DNA from 4 places in the Pseudoalteromonas sp. SG45-2 genome. Region 1 is predicted to be linked to each of the others. Evidence: predicted binding sites of a transcription regulator. Region 1 holds the regulator's gene; each other region holds the start of a gene.
The links. The regulator sigma-54, encoded in region 1, starts transcription at its own class of promoters, with help from an activator protein. The targets are predictions, from matches to a motif close to GTTGGCACGNNNNTNGNNT.
Positions count from the first base shown of each region.

Region 1 (7,484 bases):
GATGTTGCGCACATCAATGCTAACAGCAATTTTATCGTAGCTATCAGATACACTGCGAACTAATGAAGGAAGTAGGTTTACTGGAATATTATCTACGCAATAATAACCTAAATCTTCTACAACGCGCAAAGCAACCGACTTTCCAGAACCAGAACGGCCGCTTATGATAATTAACTCCATTTAACACCCTTTATAAAACTATGATTGATCGACAATAACTTGGTAAAGCTCAGTATCAGATTTTGCACTGCGTAACTGTTTACAAAAATCTTTGTTGTTTAGTTTATCAGCAATGGTTGCTAGAGTCTTTAAGTGCTGCTGGTTATCGCCATCTGGTACGATGAGTGCGACAAAAATATCAACAGGGCGATTATCGATTGCATCAAAGTTTATTGGAGTTTCGCTAACGAGCACTAAAGCCAAAGGCTCTTCTGCACCGCTCATTCTTCCATGAGGAATAGCAATGCCACGCCCTATACCTGTACTACCTAATTTCTCTCTGCTCATTAAAGCATTAAGAATATCTTGTTGCGGTAAATACGGAAGTTTGTCGTGAGCAAGTTCGCTAATGAACTCTAAAATTCTTTTTTTGCTATTAAAAAGGACCGCAGCTTTGCTGCAGTCCTGGCATATAAGTGAACTTAATTTCATCATATTAGTGTCGAGCAAGCTTCTCTTTGTGTTTGATTACTTGGCGATCGAGCTTGTCGATCAACGAGTCAATAGCGGCATACATATCTTGATGTTCTGTAGAGGCAAATAGCTCAGCACCGCTTACGTGTATTGTGGCTTCTGCTTTTTGATTTAATTTTTCTACATCGAGAATGACATGAACATTATTAATATGATCAGAGTGTCTTTCAAGCTTCGCAAATTTAGTATTAATATAGTCTCTTAGTGAATCGGTTAATTCTACGTGACGACCAGTTAAGTTTAGTTGCATAAGCATTACCCTCTTAGTTTAGCGTCTTAAATCAGACTTTTACGCTGATTTGACGGTGGAATAGCAAGAGATTCGCGGTATTTTGCGATTGTACGTCTCGCTACTTTAATTCCTTGCTCAGCCAATATATCCGCTATTTTGCTATCACTCAATGGTTTTGCTGAGTTTTCTGCTGCGATTAATTTTCGGATAAGCGCACGTATTGCTGTAGATGAACATTCACCACCGTTTTCAGTACTTACATGGCTTGAGAAAAAATATTTAAGCTCAAATATACCACGGGGTGTATGCATGTACTTTTGAGTAGTTACGCGAGAAATTGTCGATTCGTGCATTTCTACCATTTCAGCAACATCATTTAAAACCATTGGTTTCATGGCTTCAGGGCCATGTTCAAAAAAGCCTTGTTGTTGCTTAACAATACAATTAGTAACTTTTAATAGCGTGTCGTTTCTACTTTCTAAGCTTTTAATAAACCATTTAGCTTCTTGTAAATGTGAGCGAATAAACTGGCTGTCGCCACTTGATTTTACAGTGCGAGACATTGCTGCGTATTGGCTATTAACACGAATTTTAGGCATGCTATCTGGGTTTAATTCGACAACCCAGCGGCCTTTAATTTTTTTAACTGACACATCAGGAATAACATACTCAGATTCTTCCCTTACAATAGTATCTGCAGGTTTTGGGTTGAGAGTATGTATTAGTGTCATTACTTCTTTAAGCTCTTCTTCTTTGAGCTTAGTTTTTTTCATTAATGTACGATAGTCGCGAGCTGCTAATAGATCAATATGCTCGGTTAAAATCATTTTCGTTTCATTAATATAAGGTGTTTCTTTATCAAATTGATTAAGCTGAATACACAAACACTCTTGTAAACTACGTGCAGCAATACCAACAGGATCAAACAGTTGGATGCGTTTTAATACCGCTTCAATTTCATCAAGTTCGACTTCGTTATCATCTTCGTTTTCTTGATTAAAGCTTTCTAAAATCTCTTCGCAGCTTAGTGTTAAAATACCTGAATCATCGACAGCTTCTACAATAGCAATAGCAATAGCTTCGTCTGTAGGGCTAAATGGCGTTAGTTGTAATTGCCACATTAAATACTCATGGAGCGTTTCAGTAGAGGCGCCTTGGTATATTGATTCGTCTTCAGGCATTGGACCTGATGAGGCTGCAGGAGCGGCACTCATGTACTCATCCCAACTGACATCCATAGCCATGTCGTCACTTAGCGTGTCTTTTGCAAGTGCTTCACCAGTATCTTGTTCGTATTCGCTCGGAGCATCATCAGCAGATGCGCTAACAGTTATGTCATCGGTATCAGCTTTTTGCTCGTTTTTACCAGCAGCGTCTTCGGAATAGTCTGCCTCTTCAACCTCTAATAGTGGATTACTGTCGAGAGCTTCTTGTATTTCTTGCTGGAGATCCAATGTACTGAGTTGCAACAAACGAATAGCTTGTTGCAACTGTGGAGTCATTGTAAGTTGCTGGCCCATGCGCAGCTGTAGTGATTGCCTCATGTATCTCTAACAATCCTTTTATGTTGTTATAATTAATACTAGCAGATGCTTAAAGACATGGCGTAAATGTTACAGCCTAAATTGCTCGCCTAAGTAAACATCGCGTACTGTTTTATCATTTAATACGTGTTCTGGAGTACCTGATGCAATCAGCTCCCCATGAGAAACAATGTAGGCTTTTTCACAAACATCAAGGGTCTCTCTTACGTTATGGTCGGTAATTAATACACCAATCCCACGATTTTTAAGATGTTCTATTATTTTCTTTATATCTAATACCGAAATAGGGTCAACACCGGCAAACGGTTCATCCAGTAATATAAATTTAGGATCTGCTGCCAGCGCTCGTGCTATTTCTACACGACGACGTTCTCCCCCCGATAATGCCATACCTTGGCTATCACGAATGTGTTGTATGCTAAATTCATCTAATAAGTTATTGAGCGTGTCTTCTCTGGCTTGTTTATTTAGTTCTTTGCGCGTTTCTAAAATGGCCATTAAGTTTTGATAAACAGTCAGCTTTCTAAAAATCGATGACTCTTGTGGTAAGTAGCCTATGCCTAATCTAGCACGACTATGCATAGGTAAAAGAGTAATATCGTTATCATCAATAGATATTTTACCTTTGTCGCTAGGAACAAGCCCTACAATCATATAAAAAGTCGTTGTTTTACCAGCACCGTTAGGGCCAAGTAAGCCAACTATACTGCCAGCTTGTACTTCAAGGCCGACGTTTTTTACAACTTCACGACCTTTATAGCTTTTTGCCAATAGTTCTGCTTTTAATGTGCTCATGGTTGACCTTTATCGCCTTTTTTACTTTTTTTAGCTTCGATCGGTACTAAAATTGTGTGAACGCGGTCAGTTGAGTTTTCATCTTTTTCGGCACTGATGAGCTGCTGCTCTATGTCGTAGGTAATGCTTTTAGCATTTATTTTTTGTCCGGCTTGCGAAACTTGTGCATTACCAACAAGCGTTAAAAAACGCTTAGATACATCATAACGTACTTCGTCAGCACTGGCGCTCATAGTCGTGCCGTCTGATTGCTTTTCTTCAAAGTGCGCAGGGCTACCTGTGGCAATTAATAATTGTTTATTATCACCAAGTTCATCACGTTTGTGTACTTCTAGGCGATCGGCTGTAATGCGGCGATTACCGTGAATAATCTCAACGTTTTTCTCAAAAATACCCACATTAGCTTTCAATTGACCTTCTTGCTTGTCGGCACTTATTGAAATTTGATTGGCAGCAGGTTGCGTGTTTTGCTCTGCAGCACTACTATTAAACGCTAGTATAAGTGTAGGAATTATAAGTGATTTTAATATTTTATTGGTCATAATATATGGTTCGCGTATGGTTAATTAGTTTTATCACTTCGGTTTTCAAGTCGGCTTCTAGGCCTTTACCGGTGATTTTTAAATTGGGTCCAGTGATAATGACGGGTTGCTCCGAACGCATTGTTAATAACTTTATATCAACCTGAATATTATCAGCATTGATTTTGTCTATCATGGCGTTATCGGTTAAATTTTTGGCAACCACATTACCTTCTAAAATTAATTGTTTATCTTCATATAATGTTGCTTCGTCTGCATTTATTTGCCACGTTTGTTGCTCGTTATATAAAGTAAAAATGGGTTTTTCAAAAAACGTGAAACCTAATTGCTGGTATAGCTCCATTTTAGCCGCAGTGACTTTGTGGCTAATTTTACCTTGCTCATCATAGGCTGTCTGTTTGAGCTCAATAGCTATGTAATCAGGCTTAGCAACAACTTCAGGCTCAGCCTGAGGCACAATATTTGTTTGTGCAAAATAAGGGTACCAAAGCCAAACCATACAGCTAATGAATAAAACGCTTAATATTATGCGCGCTGCATTCATGAACTAGTGCCTTGTGTAGTCAATGCTTTACCATTTTCAAGCATGAGCAAATCGGTGAGTTCTCTCACAGCGCCAAAACCACCAGGCATTTGCGTTACATAATGTGACAAACGCTTAATAAGAGGGTGGGCATCATTTACTGCAACGGCAAAGCCTACTAACTCCATAACAGGCATGTCAGGACCGTCATCACCAATATAAGCAATTTGTTCATCGCTAAGGTTGAGTTTATCTTTTAATTCTTGATAGGCAATGAGCTTATTTTCTTGGCCTTGATAAATATGCTGTACGGTTAAGCTGCTCATACGTTGTTGTACTATCTGTGAATGACGACCAGTAATAACAGCTACTTCAAAGCCACTGTTTATAAGTGCTTTAATGCCAAAACCATCTTTTGTATTAAATGCTTTTAGCTCTTCACCTTGATTGCCAAGGTAAATACGGCCATCAGAAAATACACCATCAATATCGCATATAAGTAGTTTTACTTTTTTAGCGCGTGCTTTTGCATCATCGCTCAGCGGTTGATAGAGTTCTTCAAATTGCATTTATAACACTCCTGCTTTTAATAGGTCTTGCATATTTAATGCGCCAATAGGTTGGTTTTTCTCATTGACGACGATTAGGCCATTTATACGTTTACGTTCCATAATATTGAGCGCTTCAGCGGCTAAAATATCTTGCGTAGCTGTAGTGCATGACTTAGTCATAACAACATCTATTTGTGTTGTATGAATATCAATTCTTTGTTCTAAAATGCGACGTAAGTCACCATCGGTAAATAACCCTACGAGTTGCTGATTTTCATCAACAATGGCTGTCATACCTAATCCTTTAGCTGACATTTCTATTAGAGCATCTTTAACTGTTTGTGAAACATCAATAATAGGTGTATTTGCGCCGCTGTGCATAACATCTTTTAAAGTAAGTAATAAGCGCTTGCCTAAACTACCACCTGGGTGAGATAGCGCGAAGTCATCAGCTGTAAAGCCGCGAGCTTCTAATAATGCAACTGCCATGGCATCGCCCATCGCAAGCGTTGCAGTGGTACTTGATGTAGGGGCTAGACCCAATGAACAAGCTTCTTTTTCTACTTTAATGCACACATGTACATTAGCAAGGGTTGCCATTGTTGATTGTGTATTGCCAGTCATCGCTATCATTTTGGCACCAAGTCGTTTTAAAACCGGAATGATATTTAAAACTTCGCTGGTTTCCCCTGAATTAGAAATAAGCATAACCACGTCATTTTTAGTGATCATACCTAAATCACCATGACTTGCTTCACCAGGGTGAACAAAAAACGCAGGGCTGCCAGTGCTTGCAAGGGTTGCCGCTATTTTATTGCCAATATGGCCTGATTTTCCCATGCCAATAACAATAATACGGCCTTCACAGTCGTACATTAATTGGCACGCGTTATGAAAATTTTCATCTACATATTGTGCAATATCACTAAGTGCTTGGCGCTCAACATCTAAAACGCGAAGGCCTTGTTCAATAAAGTTTAGCGTTGCCATCATTTACCCTACTTGACTAAAAATATACCCTTGGTAACCCAAAAACGCTATTAGCAATAAGCCGCCTTCTACCCTATTGATACGCTGGGTGCCTCTAAAGTTCAATGACATAATAATAAGAGCAAGTGTTGCACCAATCATAATTAATATATCTCGGCTTACTAACGATGGATCAATTGCTGAAGGATTAATAATACCTGCTAGAGGTAATACAGCTAAAATATTAAATATGTTTGAGCCAACAATATTACCTAGTGCTAAATCATCTTCATTTTTAAGTACACCTGCAACCGAGGCGGCAAGTTCAGGCAAGCTAGTACCAATGGCAATAATTGTTAAACCAATGACTAAGTCGCTTAAGCCGAAGTATTTAGCAATATCAACAGCTGAGCCGATTAAAAAATGAGAACTAACCGGCAAGAGTACCATGCCGACAATTAACCAAAATACCGCTTTTTTAGTAGGTACATCGTTTGGTACATCGTCGCAGGCTTCTGAGACAAATGGGTCATCTTGGTTTTTTGCACGCATAGATACAATGATTAACCCACCGATGAATACGATAAAGCCAACTAAAAGCGCAACACCTTCACTAAATGAAAAGTAGTTATCTGAGAACACATACCAAGTAGCTAAAGATACGAGCATCACTAATGGCATTTCACGTTTTAACGTACTAGATGAAACTGAAAGAGGGCGAAATAGAGCAGTGATACCTAACACAAGTAAAATGTTTGTAATATTAGAGCCAACAGCATTGCCAACGGCTGTGTCGGTTTTGTTAGCCAAAGCGGCAGAGGCTGAAACCATCATTTCAGGGGCTGAAGAGCCCATGGCTACAACGGTCAAACCAACAATAAGTGTAGGTACACCAAAGTTTTTAGCAAGAGCCGCAGCCCCATAAACAAACCTATCGGCACTCCAAACAAGAGCTGCAAAACCAAGAATTAAAATAACAAACGAGGTAACCATTGTGTTAAGCCAGTTATACAAAATACGGATGGCGCGAATAGTAACAAAAGCCAAGATGAAAGTATAAATAAAAGAGTAAGGTCAACTAGGTAACAATGTTGCTTTTAAACAGCTAATTTAAAAATTTAAGCCGGGGTTAAGCTGTTTTGAGCGAGTCTTATAATCCTTTTCATGGGTGTATTACAAAATCTTACGAATTGTTTTTTCCATCTTTGACAAAAAAGCTTTAAAATAGGGGCACTAGTGAACATTTTTATGGAGAGCGACTTGTCGCAATCAATAGTAGAAGTCAAGGATGTTAGCTTTTCGAGAGGCAATAGAACCATATATAAAAATATGAGTTTTAGCGTTCCTAAAGGTAAAATTACTGCGATTATGGGGCCAAGCGGAATTGGCAAAACCACTATGTTGCGTTTAATTGGTGGTCAGCTTAAACCAGATTCAGGTGATATTTTATTTGAAGGTGGCAGCATTCCTAAAATGTCTCGTAAAGAGTTATACGAAGCACGTACTAAAATGAGTATGCTTTTTCAAAGTGGTGCGTTGTTTACTGATATGTCGGTATTTGACAATATCGCGTTTCCTATAAGAGAGCACACAAAGCTAAGTGAAGACCTGATTCGATTAGTTGTGTTAATGAAA
Region 1 is NZ_JACJEO010000006.1:64,122-71,605, forward strand. Features, by position in the region: gene rapZ (RNase adapter RapZ) at 1-180, opposite strand, end outside; gene ptsN (PTS IIA-like nitrogen regulatory protein PtsN) at 199-651, opposite strand; gene hpf (ribosome hibernation promoting factor) at 656-943, opposite strand; gene H5116_RS05635 (RNA polymerase factor sigma-54) at 970-2,469, opposite strand; gene lptB (LPS export ABC transporter ATP-binding protein) at 2,539-3,264, opposite strand; gene lptA (lipopolysaccharide transport periplasmic protein LptA) at 3,261-3,806, opposite strand; gene lptC (LPS export ABC transporter periplasmic protein LptC) at 3,796-4,350, opposite strand; gene kdsC (3-deoxy-manno-octulosonate-8-phosphatase KdsC) at 4,347-4,898, opposite strand; gene H5116_RS05660 (KpsF/GutQ family sugar-phosphate isomerase) at 4,899-5,870, opposite strand; gene H5116_RS05665 (calcium/sodium antiporter) at 5,874-6,842, opposite strand; gene H5116_RS05670 (ATP-binding cassette domain-containing protein) at 7,098-7,484, shown strand, end outside.

Region 2 (7,484 bases), on a different contig from region 1:
AGTCCGGTAAAAGGAAGTGTTGCTAAAAAACCGAGAGAAATAACTGATAAAACAGGCAATAAAAACTTAATTAAAGTTTGTAGTAAAAAAGCGATATTATCTTCAATGTTCAAAAGCTTTCTAAATATGACACTCGCAAAGGCAAATGCGAGCGTTAAGGTTGGGATCCAAAACCATTCATTTCTTAGTAGCTCAGAGAAAAATTCTATATCTAAAATATCAAATAAAGCCGCACCTAAATTTAGAATTCCCCAAAAAATAAGTACAAACAGCCAGCATTCTCCAAATATTATAAAATTACGCCAAGAGAGCTTAAATAAACGACTGTAACTAACATTTTCTGAGCTACCAAATTGTTGTATGTACATAAGGCCTTTAAAGCCAGCTATTAAACTAGTAAAAATAAAAACTGACATTAAAGTGTTATTACTTACGTACTCTTGAGGCTCTTGCTGAAAGCCAACATACGCCCCCAATAAAGATAACAACAATGAAAAAGGAAGGATTAAAAGCAACGACGTTTTTATATTATTTTTATTAACGGTCATTAGCATTAATAAAGGAAAGCTCATAGAAAATGTAATAAGTGAGACTAACAATGTAGGGCTTGTTGCTGGCCACACATTATTTTCTATACTGCTATACAAAAGGGTAAGAGCAATAGCCTGTAATACGGCAAGTATAATTATAAAAGATTTTGGTAACTGACTATCCATATCTGTTCTCAACAATAGGTTTTAGTCAGTTTGCGTTATTCGTTCCTATTTTACAATTGCTTTACATTTTCAAATAAAATGCTTTGCACAGAGCTATATAATCAGCGGTGTAGGTATTATCTAAGTTTCTAATACACAGAATTGATGTTTCTAAATCGCTTTTTACGTAGCTAAATGCCATTAAACTGCGGCTAATATCTTTATTAGGCGTGGCTTTTACTTGGCAATGAGCATTTAAATAAAGCCCATTTTGAGTAGCAAGCTCAATAAATAATGCGCCTTCAACGCTTGGGAGTATTAAGCTAAAGCGAGAACCACTATGGCTTAAACGTTTAAACGCATTTATTAACTCTTCAAAACTTAAGCCGTCGGTATGGCGCGCGGTATTACGCGCAGCATTATCGCCTTTTAAACTGTGATTAAAATACGGTGGATTAGAGATAACAACATCAAACTTAACTTCACTACTAAAGCTTTGAATAGTTTGGTGCTTAATACTTATTGTTGGCCACGGACTATTAGCTACATTTTGTAATGCTTGGGTATAGGCGCTTTCGTCAATTTCTACCGCAGTTATATCAAGCTCATTACTGCGCTGCTTACACATTAATGCTAATAAGCCGGTGCCTGTGCCTATATCAAGTAATGACTTTGCACCGCTTAAATTAGCCCATGCGCCAAGCAAAATGCCATCGGTAGAAACTTTCATTGCACAGTGGTCGTGTTCAACTTTAAATTGTTTAAATACAAAACCAGACATTTTTTCACCTTTTCATTCACCAAGCGCAGCATAGCGCGTATAATCAGGGTAATTGTCCCTTATTTTAGACACTCTATGCAATTTTCTGAATTTGATCTTGATAACAAGCTACTCGATGCCATTAATAAAATGGGCTACGAGACGCCAACCAGCATTCAACAACAAGCTATTCCTGAAGCACTACAGGGGCGCGATATTTTAGCATCTGCGCCTACTGGTACAGGTAAAACAGCGGCATTTTTAATTCCGGCTATTCAGTACTTACTGGATTTCCCACGTCGTGATCCTGGTTTTGCGCGCGTCCTCGTTATGACCCCGACTCGTGAGTTGGCTTATCAAATTCATGAACAATGTGAACTGCTAGCTAAACGCACACACCTAAAAATTGGTGTAGTAACAGGCGGTATTAACTACGGCACGCATAAAGAAATTTTCGAAAAAAATAACGATATTTTAATCGCCACACCAGGTCGATTAATGGAATACCTAGAAACCGAAAACTTTCATGCTGAACACGTAGAAATGCTTATTATCGATGAAGCAGATCGCATGTTAGACATGGGTTTCAAAAAAGAAATGAGCCGTATTTGTGACGAAGCTAAAAATCGTCGCCAATGTTTTTTATTCTCAGCAACACTCGAAGGTGACAGCGTAGAAAGGTTTGCTGAAAAAACATTAAACGACCCTGCTCTATTAGAAGCTGAATCGTCACGTAAAGAAAAAGCTAAAATTCACCAGTGGGTACATTTAGCCGATGACTATCATCATAAACTAGAGCTTTTAGTAAATACCTTAAATGGTCCAGACGTGACTAAAGCAATTGTATTTGTTAAAACCCGTGAGCGTTTAGAAACACTGATTGGCGAGCTAACCAATAATGGCGTTAAAGCAGCTTGGTTACGCGGCGAAATGCCACAAGACAAACGTATGAAAGCCATGGAAAACTTCCACAGTGGTAAAACACGTATCTTAATTGCTACCGACGTAGCTGCACGTGGTATTGACGTATCTGACATCAGCCACGTTATTAACTTTGATATGCCGCGCACTGCCGACGTATACGTACACCGTATTGGTCGTACTGGCCGTGCTGGTAAAAAAGGGATTGCAATATCGTTAGTTGAAGCACACGACATTGGTATTTTGTATAAAGTAGAGCGCTACGTTGAACAAAAACTAAAACGCCGTGTAATTAAAGGTGTTGAGCCACAGCATAAAGAAGCTAAGCCGCCGGCTAAAAAGCGTAAAGATCCAGTAAAAATGAAAGCCAAGAAAAAGGCCAAGGTTAAAAAGAAAAAGTAACCTAACATATTTTTATTCTAAGCCGACTTTTGTCGGCTTTTTTAATGCAAGCCTTACAGGCTCTGGTGTTTGTACCTGTTACATATGTAACCCAAGCATGTAACTCATACTCATTTAAATGTAATTTTTGCCCACCTTAATTTCCACTTAATAAAATTATCTTATATTTCATAGCGTTAATATTGGCACCGAAATTGTAACTACAAAGATAACCTAGCCGATGGAATTTCCATTTTGTGGCTGCACTATTCACCGTAATGTAAGGATTAAGTTATGAACCGCTTCAAGTTAACTATCGCTTTAGTATCATTTTGTTGTTTATTTTTATTAGCTTGCGCTACAAAGGTAAGTGCAGCAACCAATATGGCCGTAGTAAGCAGTGTAGCCACTCAACCTAACCTACAACAAACTATCACCAACACCCTACGAACTAACCCTAACCTAGCGTTAAGTGATATTCGTGTGCAGGTAAAAAATGGTGAAGTAGATTTATACGGTGAAGCACAAACTGGTTTTCAGCGCGCACTAGCTCAAAAGTTTTTAGAAAATATAGATGGGGTTAAAATCATTCGTAACAAAATTAGCGTTATTTAATACGCACCACAAAACCTATTTGTATAACTAATTCATAAGCGCGGCTTGTTACTCCAACACAAGCTGCGCTTTTTTATATTCTGTTTTAAGGCAAATTTTGCAGCTGTGAAAAAGATAAAATAAAGCCTAAGCAATACGATTATTCCTCCCCCTAAAACGATAGCTCACACTTATACTTAAGAAGATAGATTTAGAATTGACGCTAGCGTGTTTGTCTTTGCTCTTTTAACCCTTAAGTTAACCCAATTGATACTGAAAAAGCTTACACAGATTCTTTAGCCGACCTAACGGGCTTAAAAAGGATGATTTATTTAGTTATTGAAATAGATGAGAGCGTTTTTTCAGAGTGTGCAGCAAAGGCAGTAAAAAAATCGCTGGGTAAACACTACTTTTACTTGTTAATACTCCCATGACCAAACGCAACTAATCTGAATTAATATTCAATAAACACAAAACTAGGTATTTAAACTTTTAGCTAATAATCCGTTTATAAAAAAAGCGCAATTTTACTCTGTAAAAATGCGCTGCTGGTAAGTAACTATTTCCCAATGCTTTTGCCTAATGAGTTTTAACTAAATTACTCACTTTGGCTAGAGTCAGCACCGTCGCTACTGTCTTTATTGGATGACTGCTGGCTTATTTTATCGCTTATCATGGCATCGAGTTTCTCACCGCCTTTAATACCAAAATCTAAAGTACGAATTGGGAAAGGAATACTAATATCAGCTTCGTCTAATGCTTGCTTAACGGCAACAACACCTTTGTGGCGTACCGTCATAAAGTCAGGCTCGCCTGGGTATTTAATCCAAAACCACACCAGTAAGTTAATGCTGCTGTCGCCAAAACCTTCAGCGTATACAGCGGTTTCGTCTTTACGTATTACAAAGTCAAATTCGTTAATTTTATCGACTATAACGTCTTTTGCTTTTTCTATGTCGTCGCCATACGAAATACCTACAGGTACTTCTATGCGCCTTATACCTAGCGTAGTGTAATTTTTTAGTACATTTCTAAATAAGACTTTGTTTGGTACAAGTATTAGTTGCCCGTAAAAGCTCTCTATTAGCGTGTTACGTAGGTTTATAGAATGCACCGAACCAAACACATCATCGGTTTCTATTACATCACCTGTTTTAAATGGCTTACGTACACCCATTGCTATACCTGCAATTAGGTTTTCGGTCATGTCTTGAAACGCAAAACCAATGGCTAAACCCACAATACCCGCACCAGCAAGTAGCGAAGTAACGGTGCCTTTTAAGCCAACAAAATCGAGCGCTATAAATAAACCTATGCACAACACAATAACTTTAAATATTGACGCCATTAAATCGGCAATTTGCGTTGAGTCGAGTGAGCGGTGTAATACGTTTTTCATCAGCTTGCCAGCAAAGCGTGCCAATATTGAAAATACTATGGCAATTACAATTGCCACTATAAAATTAGGGATATGGCTGATAACAACATCAAACCACCCTCCGAGCTTTTCCTCTATTAGCTTTTCGGCTTCGCCAACTGACGGAATACTGATCATTTTGTTTGCACCTATTTAATTAATAATCTCATTAATATTAGATATAGTTGCAAATATAACGCCAGTATCAAAAAAGCCATGCAATGCATGGCTTTTCAATTGTTTATTTAAGCTTATGACCTAATTTTGTTCGTCGCGCATAAATACCGGCTCAAGCTCTTTAACTGTTGCCTCAGGGCTAAAGTAATAACCCGCCACAGTAAACTCTTTAAGTTGGCTTAATTGCGTTACTTTATTTTCGATAATGTAGCGCGCCATCATGCCGCGTGCTTTTTTAGCGTAAAAGCTAATTACCTTGTATTGACCGTTTTTACAGTCTTTAAAGTGTGGGGTAATAATTTGTGCATTTAATGCTTTTTTATCTACCGCTTTAAAGTATTCGTTTGAAGCAAGGTTAACTAAGTATTGCGCGTCTTGTGCTTTTAATACGTCGTTTAGTTTGTTCGCTATTACGCTGCCCCAAAACTCGTATAAGTTTTTGCCACGCGAGTTTTCAAGCTTGGTGCCCATTTCAAGACGGTAAGCTTGCATTAAATCAAGTGGTTTTAATAAGCCGTATAAGCCAGAAAGGATACGTAAATGGTTTTGTGCGTAATCAAGCTCGCTAGCTTTAAGCGTGCTTGCATCTAAACCGCCGTATACATCGCCATTAAAGGCAAGCACTGCTTGTTTAGCATTACTTTGTGTAAACGGCTGCGCCCACTCGCTAAAGCGTGCTGCGTTAAGCCCAGATAGCTTATCGCTAATTTTCATTAAACTGCCAATTTGCGCTGGTGTTAGTTCACGGCATACTTTCATGAGCTCTTCGCTGTGCTCTAGTAATTCAGGCTGAGTGAACTTGTCTGTTGCGGGTGGCGTTTCGTAATCAAGATTTTTTGCAGGTGAAATAACAGTGATCATAGTTAGCTATTGACTTGTAATTTATTTAGTGTCAATTTCAACATTAAATGAAACGAAAAGCACGTTTTGTTTAAATAAATCCTCTCTTAATAACCCATGCACTGCCGTTTTTCTATTGATAAGGACATAAGACCTATCAAGCATTGTCACACTGTTGCAGTATGGATTGTATATATTAAGAGTGATTAGATTTTTCTTTTAACTTGCTTGGAATGAGGAAAGCAAATGACTTCAGCTCTACAAAGGCTAAAACAACATTCATCTATCGTAGCCGACACTGGTGATATTGAAGCTATTAAAAAGCATCAACCAGAAGATGCAACTACAAACCCGTCGCTTTTATTAAAAGCGAGCGAGATTGAAGCATATAAGCCTTACCTAGATAAAGCTTGGAGCTATGCAAAAGAAACCGAGCAAGAGCCAGCTAAACAGCTTGAACTAGCATGTGATTACTTTGCCGTGTTACTTGGTAAAGAAATTAGTGAGATTGTACCTGGTTATATTTCTACTGAAGTAGATGCACGCCTTTCGTTTAATACGCAAGCGACTATTGATAAAGCACATACTCTACTTAGCCTTTACGAAAAAGAAGGTGTAAGCAAAGATAAAATTTTAATCAAAGTAGCGTCTACGTGGGAAGGCATTAAAGCCGCTGAGCAGCTAGAAAAAGAAGGTACTAAATGTAACCTTACTTTACTATTTAGCGATGCCCAAGCTCGCGCATGTGCCGATGCAAACGTATTTCTAATTTCGCCATTTGTTGGTCGTATTTTAGATTGGCATGTTGCTAACGGTATGGAAAAACCAACCGATCCGCTACAAGATCCAGGTGTTCAGTCTGTACGCAGCATTTTTGAATTTTACAAACGCCATGATTACAAAACAGTTGTGATGGGTGCAAGTTTCCGTAATACAGGCGAAATTATTGCTCTTACTGGTTGCGACAAGCTAACTATTAGCCCTAATCTTTTAGAAGATTTAGGTAACCTTGAAGGCGCACAGGAATACTTGCTAGAAACAGATATTCCTAAAGAGCCAAAACCAGAGCCACTTACAGAAGCGCAGTTCCGTTGGTTACATAACCAAGATGCTATGGCTACTGAAAAACTGGCTGAAGGTATTCGCTCTTTTGCTGATGCACAAGAACAACTAGAAGCGCGTTTTAAAGCAATGTAATTTGCTATAATCGTGTTTTAGAAAACGTCGCAATAGCGGCGTTTTTTTATGCCTAAAATTGGCTACTTCTCTATTTAACCTTCATATAATCTTCGTATAAACCTTCATCAATTAATCACACTTATGTAACATAACTGTCACTTTTTTATTCTATTTTAACTAGGCCTGTGGTATAGGTATTCTTGAGGTCAATAAAATCAATAGGAGAAGTTCATGGATAGCCTAAACGATATATTAGAGATATTAGAAGGACCAGATACAACAAGAAAAACCTCTCAAAAAAATAAAAAAAGAAAATGGCGTGAAATAGAAGCAATAAAAGACAAACAGCGCCTACGTAAAGAACTACAAGAACTAGACTACTTTACAGACAGTATTGCAATTGATGAGCTCGATTTTTAATTCAATACGCCCCAACTAAACAAAAAGGCTTCCAGAATCTGGAAGCCTTTTTTAATGGTTTAAACAATTTGAGTTCTTTAGAATAAATTAGATTTGCCAG
Region 2 is NZ_JACJEO010000032.1:33,682-41,165, reverse strand. Features, by position in the region: gene H5116_RS18650 (DUF4153 domain-containing protein) at 1-716, opposite strand, end outside; gene H5116_RS18645 (tRNA1(Val) (adenine(37)-N6)-methyltransferase) at 778-1,476, opposite strand; gene srmB (ATP-dependent RNA helicase SrmB) at 1,552-2,778, shown strand; gene H5116_RS18635 (BON domain-containing protein) at 3,052-3,372, shown strand; gene H5116_RS18630 (mechanosensitive ion channel family protein) at 3,950-4,906, opposite strand; gene yaaA (peroxide stress protein YaaA) at 5,027-5,806, opposite strand; gene tal (transaldolase) at 6,032-6,982, shown strand; gene H5116_RS18615 (DUF3545 family protein) at 7,196-7,384, shown strand; gene ung (uracil-DNA glycosylase) at 7,472-7,484, opposite strand, start outside.
Region 2: the regulator sigma-54 is predicted to act here: its motif matches at 2,960-2,978, upstream of H5116_RS18635 (BON domain-containing protein).

Region 3 (7,484 bases), on a different contig from region 1:
ATCATTTTCAATTTTGAGCAATAAATCGAGTTTATTTTTAGCCATTATGCTTGTCCTAGTAACTGAGCAAGACCTTGCAGACCATCATCGTAACTAATGACATCTCGCATACCTTGTTGTAAAAATGCATTTACTCTTGGCATCATATTTATGGCTTGGTCGAGCATTTGATCGGTCCCTTTTTGATAAGCACCTAAAGTAATCATATCTTTGTTTTGTTGATACATTGAATAAACTTGCTTAAGTACACGGGCTTGTTGCATGTGTGGTTCAGAAACGACTTGAGGCATAACACGCGAAATCGATTTTTCTATATCTATAGCGGGATAGTGCCCGCTGTCGGCTAAATCACGCGATAATACAATGTGGCCATCTAAAATAGCTCGCGCTGCATCAGCAATAGGGTCTTGCATATCATCGCCTTCACTCAACACCGTAAAAAAGGCGGTAATTGAACCTTGCCCTTCACCGCCATTACCAGCACGTTCCACCAGCGCAGGTAATTTAGCAAACACCGAAGGCGGATAACCCTTTGTAGCAGGCGGCTCGCCTACAGCAAGTGCAATTTCACGTTGCGCCATTGCATAACGCGTTACCGAATCGAGTAACAATAATACGTTTAAACCCTGATCTCTAAAATACTCTGCAATAGTTACGGCGCTCTCACAGCCTTTTAAACGCATAAGCGGTGATGAATCAGCGGGCGCTGCGACAACAACTGAACGTTTGCGCCCCTCTACACCGAGTATTTCTTCAATAAATTCTTTTACTTCGCGACCACGCTCCCCCACTAAGCCAACAACAATGACATCGGCTTCGCTACCTCGGGTCATCATACCGAGAAGTACTGATTTACCCACACCAGAGCCTGCAAACAAGCCCATGCGCTGGCCTTGTCCTACTGTAATAACCGAGTTAATAGCACGCACACCTACATCCATAGGCTTAGTGATTGGTCTTCTTGAAAGCGGGTTTATAGTATTTTGTGCAAACTTTAAATGATGCTCAGCATTAATTTTACCTAGGCCATCTAGCGGTCGCCCTAAGCCATCAACCACGCGCCCTAGTAAACTCATCCCTACAGGTAAACCTAAGTTATTAACTTGAGGAATTACACGCGCACCTGGAAGTACACCAGAGATATGATCATTAGGCATTAAATACAAAGTTTGATCGTTAAAACCGACTATTTCGGCGTCTACAAAGCCGTTCATAGTTTCTATTTTACATTGGCTACCAACGGGAGCACGTAAACCTCTAGCCTCAAGGGTAAGGCCAACAACACGCGTTAAAATACCTGCCACAGCAGGCGCTGGGGTTTTAATATGTTGTTGATATTGAGATAAGCGTTCGCTTAAAGGTGCACGTTGAGTTGACATAACACGCCGATAAAATAGTTAGATACCACTATTATGCAAAAAACTATCCAACGTTTCTTTGACACGTGTTTTAAGGGTCATATCGAGTGATGATTGCGCTGTTTTAACTTCACAGCCACCGCGCTCAAGAGTGGGCTCTGCCATTAATTGCCAGTTATTATCAATAATGGTTTGTTCACCGTAACTCTCTTTTATGAGCTCTAAATCTTCGGGGTTTAAATGAATTCGTACTTTTTCTTGCTCGGCATTAAGAGAATCTATACTTTGCTTTAACGTATGTAAGATCACATCTGGCGATGTTTTTACTTCTTGATAAATAACAGCTTCCGCTAACATACTAGCAAGTTGTACTAATTGCTTTTCAGCTTGTTCATCTACTTTATCTAGCGGTGCAGTAAGTCCCTCTAAAATAGTTTTTAAACTTGTTAACTGCTCTTCAATTAATGGTTTTACGTCATCAAGGCCTTTTGTTTTACCTTGCTCTAAGCCTTCTTTGTAGCCAGCCTCTTTGCCTTCGCCAACGCCTTTTTCAAAACCGTCTATGTAGCCTTGCTCATGACCTTGCTTGAGGCCTTCTTCGTAGGCATCTTGCCTAATGCGTTCAAGCTCAACCATAGTAAGCGCAGGCAATTCTGGTTCTTGTGGCTCATCAATTGGCATTTCTTCAGCTAATTCTTTTTTATACAGATCACTAAGCGGTGTACCGTAAGCTGTAGAGCGATTGCCAAAGCTGCTCTCATCTGGTGCTACATCTGGAATAGCCCAGTTTTTTAATAATTCATCTGCTTCATCAGCCCGAAGTGTGCGCCCTTTGAGTTTGCTCATGGTTTACAAGAACTCCTCGCCACCGCCGCCGCCCAGCTGAATTTCACCTGAGTCAGATAAACGACGCGCTGTTGATAAAATCTCTTTTTGCGCCGCTTCTACTTCACTTATACGAACAGGTGCCATAGCTTCTAAATCATCAGCAAGCATTTCGGCTGCACGCTTAGACATATTGCCCAGTATTTTATCTTTAAGGGCATCGTCGGTGCCTTTAATTGCTTTCATTAATACGTCTTGTTGTACTTCTCGCAGGATTGCTTGAATACCACGGTCTTCAACATCCATTAAGTTTTCAAACACAAACATTAAGTCTTGAATTTGCTGCGACATCTCTTCGTCATGCTCACGAATAGAGTCCATTAACTGCCCTTCTACATTGGTATCTAGGTAGTTCATTATATCTGCAGCTGCTTTTAAGCCACCCATTTTAGCGGCTTGTGCACCTGCTTGGCCGGCAAATTGTTTTTCCATAATTTCGTTTAGCTCTTGCAGTGCTGCTGGCTGAACTTCTTCAAGGTTTGCAATACGCATTGTTAAATCTAAACGCACTTTTTCAGGGAACTGAGCAATAATCTCAGCTGACTGTTCTGGCTCTAAATACGATAATACAATGGTTTGAATTTGCGGATGCTCATTACGAATAATGTTTGCTACCTGCTTAGAGTCCATCCATTTTAATGAATCCAAGCCTTTAGCACCTGAGCCCATAACAATTTGGTCAATAAGGCTAGCGGCTTTGTCTTCACCAAGTGCTGCTGTAAGCGCTTTTTTAATAAAGTCTTCTGACTGAAAACCAATGGTACTAAAGCTTTGAATTTGTTCTATAAACAAGTTGTGTACAGCGCTAATTTTAGCTTGAGATAAATCCTGTAGCCCAGCCATTGCCATACCCACTTTTTGCACCTGTTTAGGTTCTAAGTGTTTAAGGATTTGCGCGGCATCTTCTTCTGATAAACTCAAAAGTAATATAGCGGCTTTATCTACCCCATCTAGCTTATCAACATCAAAGGCTGGCGGGAGTTGTTTTTGTTCTTGATCAGTCATCTTCTGTTAACCACGCTTTCACTACTTGTGATGATAGTTCTGGTTCGTTAGCTACAAGGGCACGAATTGCTTTGAGTAAATCTTCGTCGCCATGTAAATCCGGTAACTGCAGTGTACCATCACTTGAGAAACCAACCGAAGCAGAATCAAAGTCTTTATTTAGCATATCAAGTGTATTGTCGCCAATATCTACGCCTGAACTTAATGCATCTTCGTCGTATTCTTCTAGTGTATCGTCTGGGTAAATTAAGCGCTTAAGCATTGGTTTTACTACTGCCATTATCAATACAATGATAACTAAGGCGCCTAGCACAAGGCGGGCTATTTTCATAAACCAGTCTTGTTCCCACAGTGGCACTTCTATTGATAAATTTGTTGCTTCACGTACAAACGGCACTGTTACTACTTCAAGTGCATCACCACGTTGCATATCAAAACCTACACCACCTTGTAGTAAGCGACGAATATTTGACAATGCCTCTACCGAGCGCGGGGCCATAGTTGTTTCGCCGTTTTCTCCCACTTTAGGGACATAGTCAACAGCAACTGACACACTTATTCTGCGTATTACACCACTTTGCTGGCGCTTGTGAGAAATAGTTGTATCGAGTTCATAATTACGTGTTGCTTCTTTGTGGCTACGTGTTGGTGACGTAGCTGTGCCTGCGCCGCCTTGTCCTGCAACTTCAGGGATGTTTGAGTTTAGCGGTGGTTGATTTGTAAGCGCACCAGGAATACCAACAGCTAAACCACCAATGTTATTTTCTTCAAATGTGGTTTCGCTTCTAACCGCTGGTAGGTCTGGGTTATAACGCTTTTGAGTTTCCTCAACTGAGCTAAAGTCCATGCTCAAATCAACTTGAGCTGTATAGTTTGCAAGCCCAACAACCGGTATTAAAATACTGTCTATTTTTTCAAGATACTCTTGTTCGCGCTTACGTTCTAAATCGTATTCTTTACGAGAGCGTGCTGCTAATGAGCTTTGCGAACCTGAATTTAATAATCGACCATTTTGGTCAGTGACTGTAACACGTGCAGGCTCTAAGCCTTGTACTGCAGAAGCAATCATATCAACAACAGAGTCTACTTCTTCACGGTCAAGTGAGCGGCCACGCTTAAGTGTTAATACAACAGTAGCGGATGGTTTTTTCTCTCTGCGGGCAAATACGTTTTCTTTAGGAATGGCTAACAATACTTTGGCGCGAGTAATGTTGTTAAGCTCTTCAATTGTGCGTGCTAATTGCTGTTCACGACCATGTTTTAGGCGCTCACGCTCCAAGCGTTGGCTTACGCCAAAGCCCATATCTTGCATAATAATGTCAGAGCCTGATGCTGGACCTTGCTCTAACCCTTCACGGGTCATTAGTAGCTTAATGTTTTGGTATTCACTTTCATCAACCGATACAACATTGCCATCGAGTTGATATTCAATTTTTTGTGCATCTAAAAAGTCTAATGTTTGAATAAGCTCTTCAGTTTGCATTTTGCCTAACGGGCGCATATCTGGCTGACGAGCCCAAATAATAATGAAAATCGCGATAGCTAAACAAATCGCTAATGCTATTACCAGTGTTACTTGGCGCAATACATCAACACCACTTAAAGCACTTAAGTAGCCTGACTTTTGTTCTTGTTGATCATCACCACCACTTTGGTCGATACCGCCGCCAGCAAGTGCTAGGTCTGTAGATTGGTTAGATTGCGCCACAATAATTCTCCACTACCTAATTAAACAGGCATGTTCATGATTTCTTTATAAGCTTCAACAAGTTTATTACGAACCTGTACTGTAGCCTCAAAAGCAACTGACGATTTTTGAGAAGCAATCATCGCCTCAGCAAGCGATACACTTCGATCACCCATTTCAACCGCTGTTACTTTTTGACCTGCATCTTGCTGTAAACCGTGCACTGTATTTAGTGCATCACTTAGCATGTCGCCAAACTGGGAAGTAGAAGTAGGCTGAACTTGAGTCGGCAATTTATTTATTTGATTATTACGGCCGGCTTCTAAAGCCATTGATTGCATTTCTTGAAATACAGCACTGTTTTGAATTTTCATAATTTATCTCTGACACGCAGTGAACTCTTACAAGTAATAAAGCACAAAACATGCCAATAAATTAATTGTTGAAATACATGCGGTTAGCTTTAAATTATGTGAGTCAGAGTTTTGACAACCCTAAGTTCGCAGCGCAAACTTAGGGTTTATAGGAGGTTATGCAGGAAGTGAAATACCTAAATCGCGCATTTGCGCTAGTTTATAACGTAAAGTTCGTGGGCTTATGCCCAACGTTTCGGCAACGTCTTTACGCTTACCTTGGCAACGTGCAAGGGTTTCTAAAATAATGCGATGCTCTTTGTCTTTAAGCTCATCTTTATAGCTACCGGTATCTGCTGCTAGTAAACCTTGTTTAGGCTCATCCTCGGCATGCAATTTTTCATCATAATATGCAGAGCTTAGCGTGCTTATATCAACGCCTTTATTTACGTGAGCCACTTCTGTTGGCGATACTGTTTGCGCCGGTGCCAATGATGGCTCCATAACAAAGTTATTAGGCGCTAAGTTTTCAATAAAAATAGCATGCTCGTTTATTGTATCGCCACTTCGCAGTATAAGCGCACGCTGTATAACGTTATCAAGCTCGCGTACATTTCCAGGCCACGCGTGAGCCAGTAACTTTTGCTCGGCAGCTTTATCTAAATACGCCATTAGCTCTTTACTTTTACTGATATGGCGCTCAATTAAATGCTTAGCCAATACAATAATATCGCCAGGGCGTTGGCACAATGGTCGCCACATTAATGGAAAAACATTAAGCCTGTAATATAGATCTTCTCTAAATTGGTTTTCAGACACGGCTTCTTTTAAATCACGATTACTGGTTGCCAAAATACGTACATCGAGCTGGATTGTTTTACGACCCCCTAAACGCTCTACTTCACGCTCTTGCAGTACGCGTAACAGCTTTGCTTGTAGCCCTAAGTCCATCTCTGTAATTTCATCAAGTAAAATAGTCCCGCCTTGTGCTTGCTCAAACTTACCCGGACATGCTTGAATCGCGCCTGTAAAAGCCCCTTTTTCGTAACCAAATAAAGTGGCTTCGAGCATATTTTCAGGAATAGCCGCGCAGTTAATCGCCACAAATGGCTCATTACAGCGGCTCGACTTATCATGAATATAGCGAGCAAGTACTTCCTTACCTGAACCACTTGGGCCAAGTACCATTACACTTGCATCAGAGCGTGCTACTTTACTCGCAAGCTCCAATAATTGAATACTAGTTGGGTCAGCAACAATAGGTCCGTCGGTTTCTTTTGCTTTTTCAGGTAAATAACGGCTCACCATATTTAACAGCACTTCAGGTGCAAATGGTTTAGCCATGTAGTCAATTGCACCTAGACGCATGGCTTCTACCGCATCGTCAATTGTGGCGTACGCCGTCATCATCAATACAGGTAAGTCAGGGTGGTTTAATTTAATACTGCGTAGTAAATCAAGTCCACTCATTGCGCCCATTTGCACGTCGCTTACAACAAGCGAAAATTGATCTTTTTTAAGCAATATCATTGCTTGCTCAGCACTGCTCGCTGCAACACATTCAATACCCGACATTTCAAGGGTATCTATTAAGGCTTCACGAAGCCCAGCGTCATCTTCGACAACTAAAATAGTGTTACTCATAATGACCCCTCTAATTTAGATGTTGCCTTAATAGGCAGTAACAAGCTAAAGCAGGCACCACCATGCGTATTATTAGTCACATCAACACGGCCTTGGTGCGCACTAGCCACCGAACTCACTACAGCAAGCCCTAAACCTGTGCCCTGACTTTTTGTAGTAAAAAATGGTTCAAAAATTTTATCGCTTTGGCTTAAATCAACACCTGGGCCATTGTCGCTCACACTAATACGAACCATATCTAAATCTTTTAAATCTCTTTGTGCGCTAATTTTTACTTTTGCGCCACCGCCAATAACTTGAATACTATTGTGCACTAGATTTTGAATAGCACTGGCCAATGCCGTTTTATTACCAACTATTTGTATATCGGGTTCTGGTAAGCTTACATCTAGCTCACTTTCATTAAGTGCGACCATCGCATCAGCACCTGCTTTAACTTCGGTTAAAAGCTGCTGCATTGAAACTTGCTCAACAACTTGCTGATCGCCACTTTTAGCAAATAACAGCATGTCGTTTACTTGAGTTTCTAAATCTTTTAAACGCGACATTAAC
Region 3 is NZ_JACJEO010000010.1:115,782-123,265, forward strand. Features, by position in the region: gene fliJ (flagellar export protein FliJ) at 1-45, opposite strand, end outside; gene fliI (flagellar protein export ATPase FliI) at 45-1,379, opposite strand; gene fliH (flagellar assembly protein FliH) at 1,398-2,204, opposite strand; gene fliG (flagellar motor switch protein FliG) at 2,208-3,248, opposite strand; gene fliF (flagellar basal-body MS-ring/collar protein FliF) at 3,241-4,956, opposite strand; gene fliE (flagellar hook-basal body complex protein FliE) at 4,977-5,309, opposite strand; gene H5116_RS09410 (sigma-54 dependent transcriptional regulator) at 5,466-6,932, opposite strand; gene H5116_RS09415 (PAS domain-containing sensor histidine kinase) at 6,929-7,484, opposite strand, start outside.
Region 3: the regulator sigma-54 is predicted to act here: its motif matches at 5,349-5,367, upstream of fliE (flagellar hook-basal body complex protein FliE).

Region 4 (7,484 bases), on a different contig from region 1:
CTCGCCTGATCGAAAAAAACCAAGTGTTTACTATTGAGCCAGGTTTATACTTTATTGATTCACTGCTTGGTGATTTAGCGCAAACCGATAATAAGCAGTTTATTAACTGGGAAAAGGTAGAGTCATTTAAACCATTTGGCGGCATTCGTATTGAAGATAACATTATTGTTCACGAAGATAGCCTAGAGAATATGACGCGTAATTTAGAACTCGATTAATTTCTATAAAGACGAGTTAGCGAATAAACGTTAAAATATGCATATGAACGGGGCCTTTAGGCCCCATTTTTAATTGAGCTTTTAATATGTCTGAATATAAATATCCTGCTGCTGACGTTTTTCATCAAGAAGAAATAAAAAAAAGTACGTTTATAGTCCACATTGCACACACCCCCGATTTAAATTCAGCAAAAACATTTATTAAAAGCATTGAAGAAAAGTATAGCGATGCACGTCATAACTGCTGGGCACATGTGGCAGGCAATCCTGGTGGCAGCCATGTTTATGGTTTTTCGGATGATGGTGAACCTAATGGCACTGCGGGGAAACCTATGTTAAATGTGCTGGTGGGTTCGGGCCTTGGCGAAATCACTGCCGTGGTGACACGTTATTTTGGCGGCATAAAATTAGGCACCGGCGGGCTAGTACGTGCTTATGGTGGCTCATTAAATAATGCACTAGTAAAATTGCAAACGGTGCTTAAAGTTCCCAGCGTTGAAATTACTGGGAGTAGTGAGTACAGCATGCAAGGCGCGATTGAGCAGTTATTAAAAACAAAGTATCAAGTGCTTAATATTGATAAGCAATTTACTGCTAATATTGAGTGGGTGATTACAATCGATAGCCGTGAAGCTCAGCAAGCAATCAAAGATATTTTTGATTTAAGTCACGGCGCAGTTGAGTTAACTATTAAAGAGTAATAACCTACACAAATTGCATATAATGCATACTGACCCTATTTAATTTGGTTGATACTACTCAGCCTGAATTTACTAATAATAAAAGCGACAAGCTAAATGCAATTTCGTACCATCATAAAAATTCTTGGCCAACTTGTTGCGCTGTTTAGTATTACCATGGTGCCTCCGGCACTGGTGTCTTTAATATACAAAGACGGTGGTGGTGTTCCTTTTGTTTTAGCATTTATCTTTAGTGTTGTTATTGGCATGATGGCTTATTACCCAAACCGCCATGAAAACGGTGATTTAAAAGCACGTGAAGGCTTTTTAATTGTTGTTTTGTTTTGGCTGGTACTTGGGGCGTTTGCGTCCTTGCCGCTTATCTTTTTACAAGAACCGAACTTATCGCTCGCCGATGCGGTGTTTGAAGCATTCTCTGGCTTAACAACCACCGGCGCTACGGTGCTTACCGGTATTGAGTATTTACCCAAGTCGGTATTGTTTTATCGCCAGCAACTCCAGTGGTTTGGCGGTATGGGTATAATCGTACTCGCTGTTGCTATACTACCTATGCTAGGTGTTGGTGGTATGCAGTTGTACCGCGCTGAAATACCAGGGCCTGTAAAAGATTCTAAAATGACCCCGCGAATTGCCGATACTGCAAAGCACCTTTGGTATATTTATGTGTCGTTGACTATTACTTGTATGCTGGCTTATTGGGCTGCAGGAATGGAGTGGTTTGATGCTATATGTCATGCATTCTCAACGGTGGCGATAGGTGGTTTTTCTACTTACGACGCCTCCATGGGGCACTTTGACAGCCCTGTAATTAACTTTATTTGTGTGTTCTTTTTAATTATTGCCGCTGTTAACTTCTCCCTGCATTACGCCGCAGTGGCGAGCCGAAACATACAAGTTTATATTAGAGATCCAGAGTTTAAGGTGTTTTTGTGTATTCAATTAGCGCTGGTGGTTATTTGTTTTACTGTACTTTCCTCTAACGAAATATTTGCTAATGGTGATGAAACCCTCGATCAGGCGTTATTTCAAGCTGTTTCAATGAGTACAACAGCAGGCTTTGCTACTGATAACTTTTCAACATGGCCTTTGTTTTTACCTATTTTACTTATATTTTCGAGCTTTATTGGTGGCTGTGCAGGCTCTACCGGTGGTGGTATGAAAGTAGTGCGCGTGTTCTTACTGTACTTGCAGGGTGTGCGTGAGCTTAATCGTTTGGTGCACCCACGGGCTATATATTCAATCAAGCTGGGTCGTAAGGCGTTGCCAGACAAAGTAGTAGAAGCCGTGTGGGGATTTTTCTCTGCATATGCGCTTGTATTTATTATTATCATGTTAGCGCTTATGGGCACGGGTATGGATAACATAACTGCGTTCTCAGCCACTGCGGCTTGTTTAAATAACTTAGGGCCTGGCTTAGGAGATGTAGCGTCGCATTATGGTGCTATAACCGATGGTGCTAAATGGTTGCTTACTATTGCAATGGTGTTTGGTCGCCTAGAAATATTTACTTTATTAGTGTTATTTACGCCTACTTTTTGGCGTGGATAAACGAGCGGCTTAAGTTTTAAATTACAAAATATTGGAAAAAGGGATATGCCAACAAATTTAGAAAAGCTAAAGCATATAGGTGTAGGCAGTTTAGTTGACCTAGAAATATTAACACCTACAAGCAGTAAGCGTGTTAAAACTGAATTAGTTGGTTTACTCGATAAACAGTTTATTATTTTAAATTATCCCAATGCTAAGCGTTTACCTGCAGCGAGTGACTATTTACGTGATGGTGTAATGGTTGTTGTAAGAGCACTGATTGAAGGCTGTGGCGGGCAAGTTATTGCGTTTCGCCAGCAAATTATGTCAGTAGCCTCTCATCCCGCTAAACTCGTCTTTATTAATTTTCCTAAGCAAGTGCAGCTATTTGCGCTACGCTCGCAAACACGCATACCTACCTTGTTACCTGCAAAGCTAAAACTAAGTGACGATAGAGTGCTTGAAGGCCTTATTAAGGACATTTCACTCACTGGTGTAATGTTTGATATTAGAGGCGATCAGCAAGTTGAAGGTATTAAAGATATGCAATGCACTGTCGTACTCAATAGTAGTGATAAAGATTTTGAAGGTGAAATTTGCAGTGTTAAAGAGCATGTCGCAGGTGTGCACTGCGGAATTAAGCTACTAGCAAGCGAGGATGAAATGAAAACCTTTATGAAAGAGCATTTTATAGACCCATCTGCGCTTGAGCCCACCGTTGACTAAATCGTTTTTCGCTTATTTGCAACAAAATGTCGTTTTACGTGAGTATTTATAAAGTGTTTTTTTGTTTTTATATAATTAAAAATATTATTCATATAAAACAATGTTTTACGTATTTTTTGTTATGGCTTGTTTTTTGTTGTTATAGCTACTTCGTTAAAATTAACCTTAATTATTTTTTAAAATCCCTCCTTTTATAGCTCTACATTTTAAAATGTATCTTTTTATATAAACATAACTATTTGTTTTTAATGACTTTAGTTTTTCACCTCTAAAGCGTGTTGCGAAAAGGCAACAGTAATGACTCTGAAAATTCCTACTTATTGTATGTTTTGTTTTTAACTTGTTGAAAGTTAATGGCTTTTCAATGTTGGCATTTAAGTTGTAATAGTCAGGGTGTACTGAACGAAATCGTGATTCAAAGTGAAACACTTAATCGCACACACATAAATTTGAAGGATACATATTATGAAAAGCATTAATAAAACTTTAGCACTTATCGCTATTGCATCTTCTTCAGCCGCTTTTGCAGCAACAGATTTTGACACACTTGATGTAGACGGCAGTGGCACAATTAGCCAAGCAGAAGCATCAGTAGACGCAAAATTAATGAGCATGTTTTCTGAGCTTGATACTGACCAAAATGGTGAGTTATCAAAAGAAGAATTTTCAGAAGCTTAATTAAAAAGTATTTATCCTGAGTTGCCAAAGACAACCTAAGTAGGCAAGGGAGCTTACGAAAGAGGATAACAAGGAAGTGAAAAATTACGTTTTAAGTTAAACGAAGCAATTTTTTTGATAGAACATTGAAGGATTAAGTTATGAAACATTTAAATAAAGCATTAGCACTTATAGTACTAGCATCTTCTTCAGCTGCATTTGCAGCATCAGATTTTGACAGCCTTGATATCGATGGTAGCGGCACAATTAGCCCAAGCGAAGCGGCTGTCGATACCGATTTAATGGCTGAATTTATTGAGCTAGATACCGACGGTAGCGGCGAGCTTTCTAAAGAAGAATTCGCTAATTACTAATCTTTTTTCAGATTAAACATTTTTCACAGTCAGGGATCTTTGAAAAGGACTTCCCATATTACTAGGAATATTATTATGAAAACATTCAATACAACACTTGCAGTTATCGTTTTAGCATCTTCATCAGCAGCATATGCTGCAGTAGATTTTGCCTCTTTTGATGCAGATGGCGACGGTGCGATTACAATGGAAGAAGCGAAGGTTAACCCTCAACTTGTGAAGATTTTTGATGATTTAGATACTGATGGAAATGGTGAAATCTCTAAAGAAGAGTTTTCAAAGGTACAGTAATCAATATTCGAAGATACTCCACTAAAGCCGCCTTAGTCAGCGGCTTTTTTGTATTTTAAATTAACTAATTAGCGTAACTAGTTAAAGGAATATAGCACTTACTTGGAATAGTTTTTCTACAACGGTAATATGTTTTTTGTCGATTAAAAACATAATGACATGATCGCCCGACATAATAATTGTATCATCGTGAGCTATCAGTACATCGTCATTACGTACTATTGCGCCAATAGTTGTACCCGCTGGAAGTTTTATGTCGGCAATCGCGCGACCAACAACTTTAGATGTGCTTTCATCACCATGAGCAACCGCTTCTATGGCTTCTGCCGCACCTTTACGCAGTGAATACACATTAACAATATCACCACGGCGTACGTGCGTTAATAACGCTGATATTGTTGCTTGTTGTGGCGATATGGCAATGTCTATTTCGCCGCCTTGTACCAAATCAACGTAAGCACCACGCTGGATAAGCACCATGGTTTTCTGTGCGCCCATACGTTTTGCAAGCATGGCTGACATAATGTTTGCTTCATCGTCATTGGTTACGGCAATAAACACATCTACTTGTTCAATATGCTCTTCTGAGAGCAGTTCTTGATCAGATGCGTCACCACAAAAAACGACCGTGTTATCGAGCATTTCTGAGAGTTGCTCAGCACGTTCTTTACTGCGTTCAATTAGTTTAACGGTGTGGTTTTTTTCAAGTGAGCGGGCAAGGCCTGCCCCAATGTTACCGCCACCAGCTATCATAATTTTTTTGTACGAACGCTCAAGTTTTTGTAGCTCGTTCATTACTGCGCGTATATGTTTTGTAGCGGCAATAAAGAATACTTCGTCATCGGCTTCAATAACGGTGGTACCCAATGGTTTTATTGCTTTACCTTGACGATAAATAGCGGCAACACGAGTTTCTACATTAGGAATATGTTCTTTAAGTGCAGATAACGCATAACCTACAAGTAAACCGCCATAGTAAGCTTTTACGGCTACTAACGAGAGCATGCCATCAGCAAACTGCAATACTTGCAGAGCACCAGGGTAGTCAATTAAACGGCGAATATACTTAGTGACCAGTGCTTCGGGAGCAATGTAATGATCGATTGGTAAATCATCGTTTTGAAATAGTTTTTCGCGGTATTTTAAATATTGCTCTGAGCGAATGCGGGCAATTTTAGTGGGCGTTTTAAAAATACTGTACGCCACTTGGCATGCAACCATGTTCACTTCATCTGAACTGGTTACCGCTATAATCATATCGGCATCTTCAGCACCTGCACGGCGTAATACATCAGGATGCGCACTGTGGCCCATAACCCCTTGTAAGTCGTACTTATCTTGAAGTTCACGTAATCGGTTACCGTCTATATCAACAACGGTAATTTCGTTTTGTTCGCCAACTAAGTTTTCAGCAAGCGTAGCACCAACTTGCCCGGCACCGAGTATAATTATTTTCATTATTTACCCGTGGTATTGATCATAATTTAATTAAAAAAATAGCCATTTAATGTTTCATAAATGGCTAACTATTTAGTGTACGGCTATTAGGCTTTTTTAACTAGCTTAGCGTAATAAAATCCATCACTTTCACCGGGCAGTAACTGCAAACCTGGCGTTGTTACGGTATCGTTTTCGTGTAGAGGTATATGTTCTACATCATCGTTATTAGCTAAAAACTTAGCAACTTGCTGTTGGTTTTCTTGTGGAAGAACCGAACACGTAGCATATACCAATGTGCCACCTGGTTTTAACAGTGGCCAAATGCTATCAAGAATATCGCTTTGTAACTTGGCTAAGTCTTCGATATCTGATGCGCGACGTAACCATTTTATGTCAGGGTGACGGCGAATTACGCCAGTGGCCGAACAAGGCACATCAAGCAAAATACGATCAAATAATTTTTCATCCCACCAGGTATGTGGTTGCGATGCATCGCCACATTGTAGGTCTGCACCTAAGCCAATACGAGTTAAGTTTTGCTTAACACGTTCAAGGCGAGTTGAGTCGCTATCAAGTGCAAGTACATCAGCATCAGCAAGCTCTAAAATATGACATGTTTTACCGCCAGGGGCTGCGCAGGCATCCAAAATATAGTCGTCTGCTTTAGGTTCTAAAAAGCGGGCTGCCAACTGTGCTGCAGCATCTTGTACTGAACATGCACCTGTATCAAACTCAGGTAACGAAAATACATCACGTGGTTTGGCAAGCTTAATCCCATCAATAAAATCAGGGTTTAAGGTGTGTTCAATATCGTTAGCGCTGAGCATGTCACTGTATTCTTGCGTGCTAAATTGGGCTTGATTGACACGAAGCCACATTGGCGCTTGTTGCTGGTTTTCTTCAAGTAGTGCTTCCCAGCTATCTGGGTAGGCTGTTTGCACCTGTTTAATAAACCAATTTGGATGGTTGTATAAACATACCGGAATAAGCTTCGCTTTTTCTTCAAGCTCAGCTTGTTGACGCTGAAAGCTACGTAAAATGGCGTTTATCAGTCCTTTTAATCCTAAAGCGCGTAGTTGAGCCAGTGCGTTAACCGTTTCTGAAATGGCAGCATGAGGTGGTACGCGCATATGCTGCAGTTGATAAATACCTACGTATAATAAAAACTGAAATATTCTACGTTTACCTTTTAATGGCTGCTCTACTAAGTGTTGGCAGTAATTTTCAAGGCTCGGTAAGTAGCGTAAAACGCCATAACAAATTTGCTGTAGCAACGCTTTATCTTTAGGCGGCAAGCCTTGGCTTGCAAATGGAAGTTCTTGATTAAGCGATGCGCCTTTATCAACTACGTTATATAAAGTTTCAGCGGCAAGCGCTCGTACGTTTGGAACATTACTCATTGTTTTCGCCTAATATTGTGCCAGGAGTAACCCAGTCACTACGACCATTTAAAAAGTCGTTAATTGCCATTGGTTTTTTACCTTGCGGCTGTAATTGCGTAATACATAAAGCGTGTTCGCCACACGCCACTACTACGCCATTTTTGTCGC
Region 4 is NZ_JACJEO010000028.1:6,556-14,039, reverse strand. Features, by position in the region: gene pepQ (Xaa-Pro dipeptidase) at 1-218, shown strand, start outside; gene H5116_RS17585 (YigZ family protein) at 305-919, shown strand; gene H5116_RS17580 (TrkH family potassium uptake protein) at 1,016-2,467, shown strand; gene H5116_RS17575 (flagellar brake protein) at 2,513-3,172, shown strand; gene H5116_RS17570 (EF-hand domain-containing protein) at 3,638-3,850, shown strand; gene H5116_RS17565 (calmodulin) at 3,991-4,203, shown strand; gene H5116_RS17560 (EF-hand domain-containing protein) at 4,279-4,494, shown strand; gene trkA (Trk system potassium transporter TrkA) at 4,576-5,952, opposite strand; gene rsmB (16S rRNA (cytosine(967)-C(5))-methyltransferase RsmB) at 6,039-7,334, opposite strand; gene fmt (methionyl-tRNA formyltransferase) at 7,327-7,484, opposite strand, start outside.
Region 4: the regulator sigma-54 is predicted to act here: its motif matches at 3,539-3,557, upstream of H5116_RS17570 (EF-hand domain-containing protein).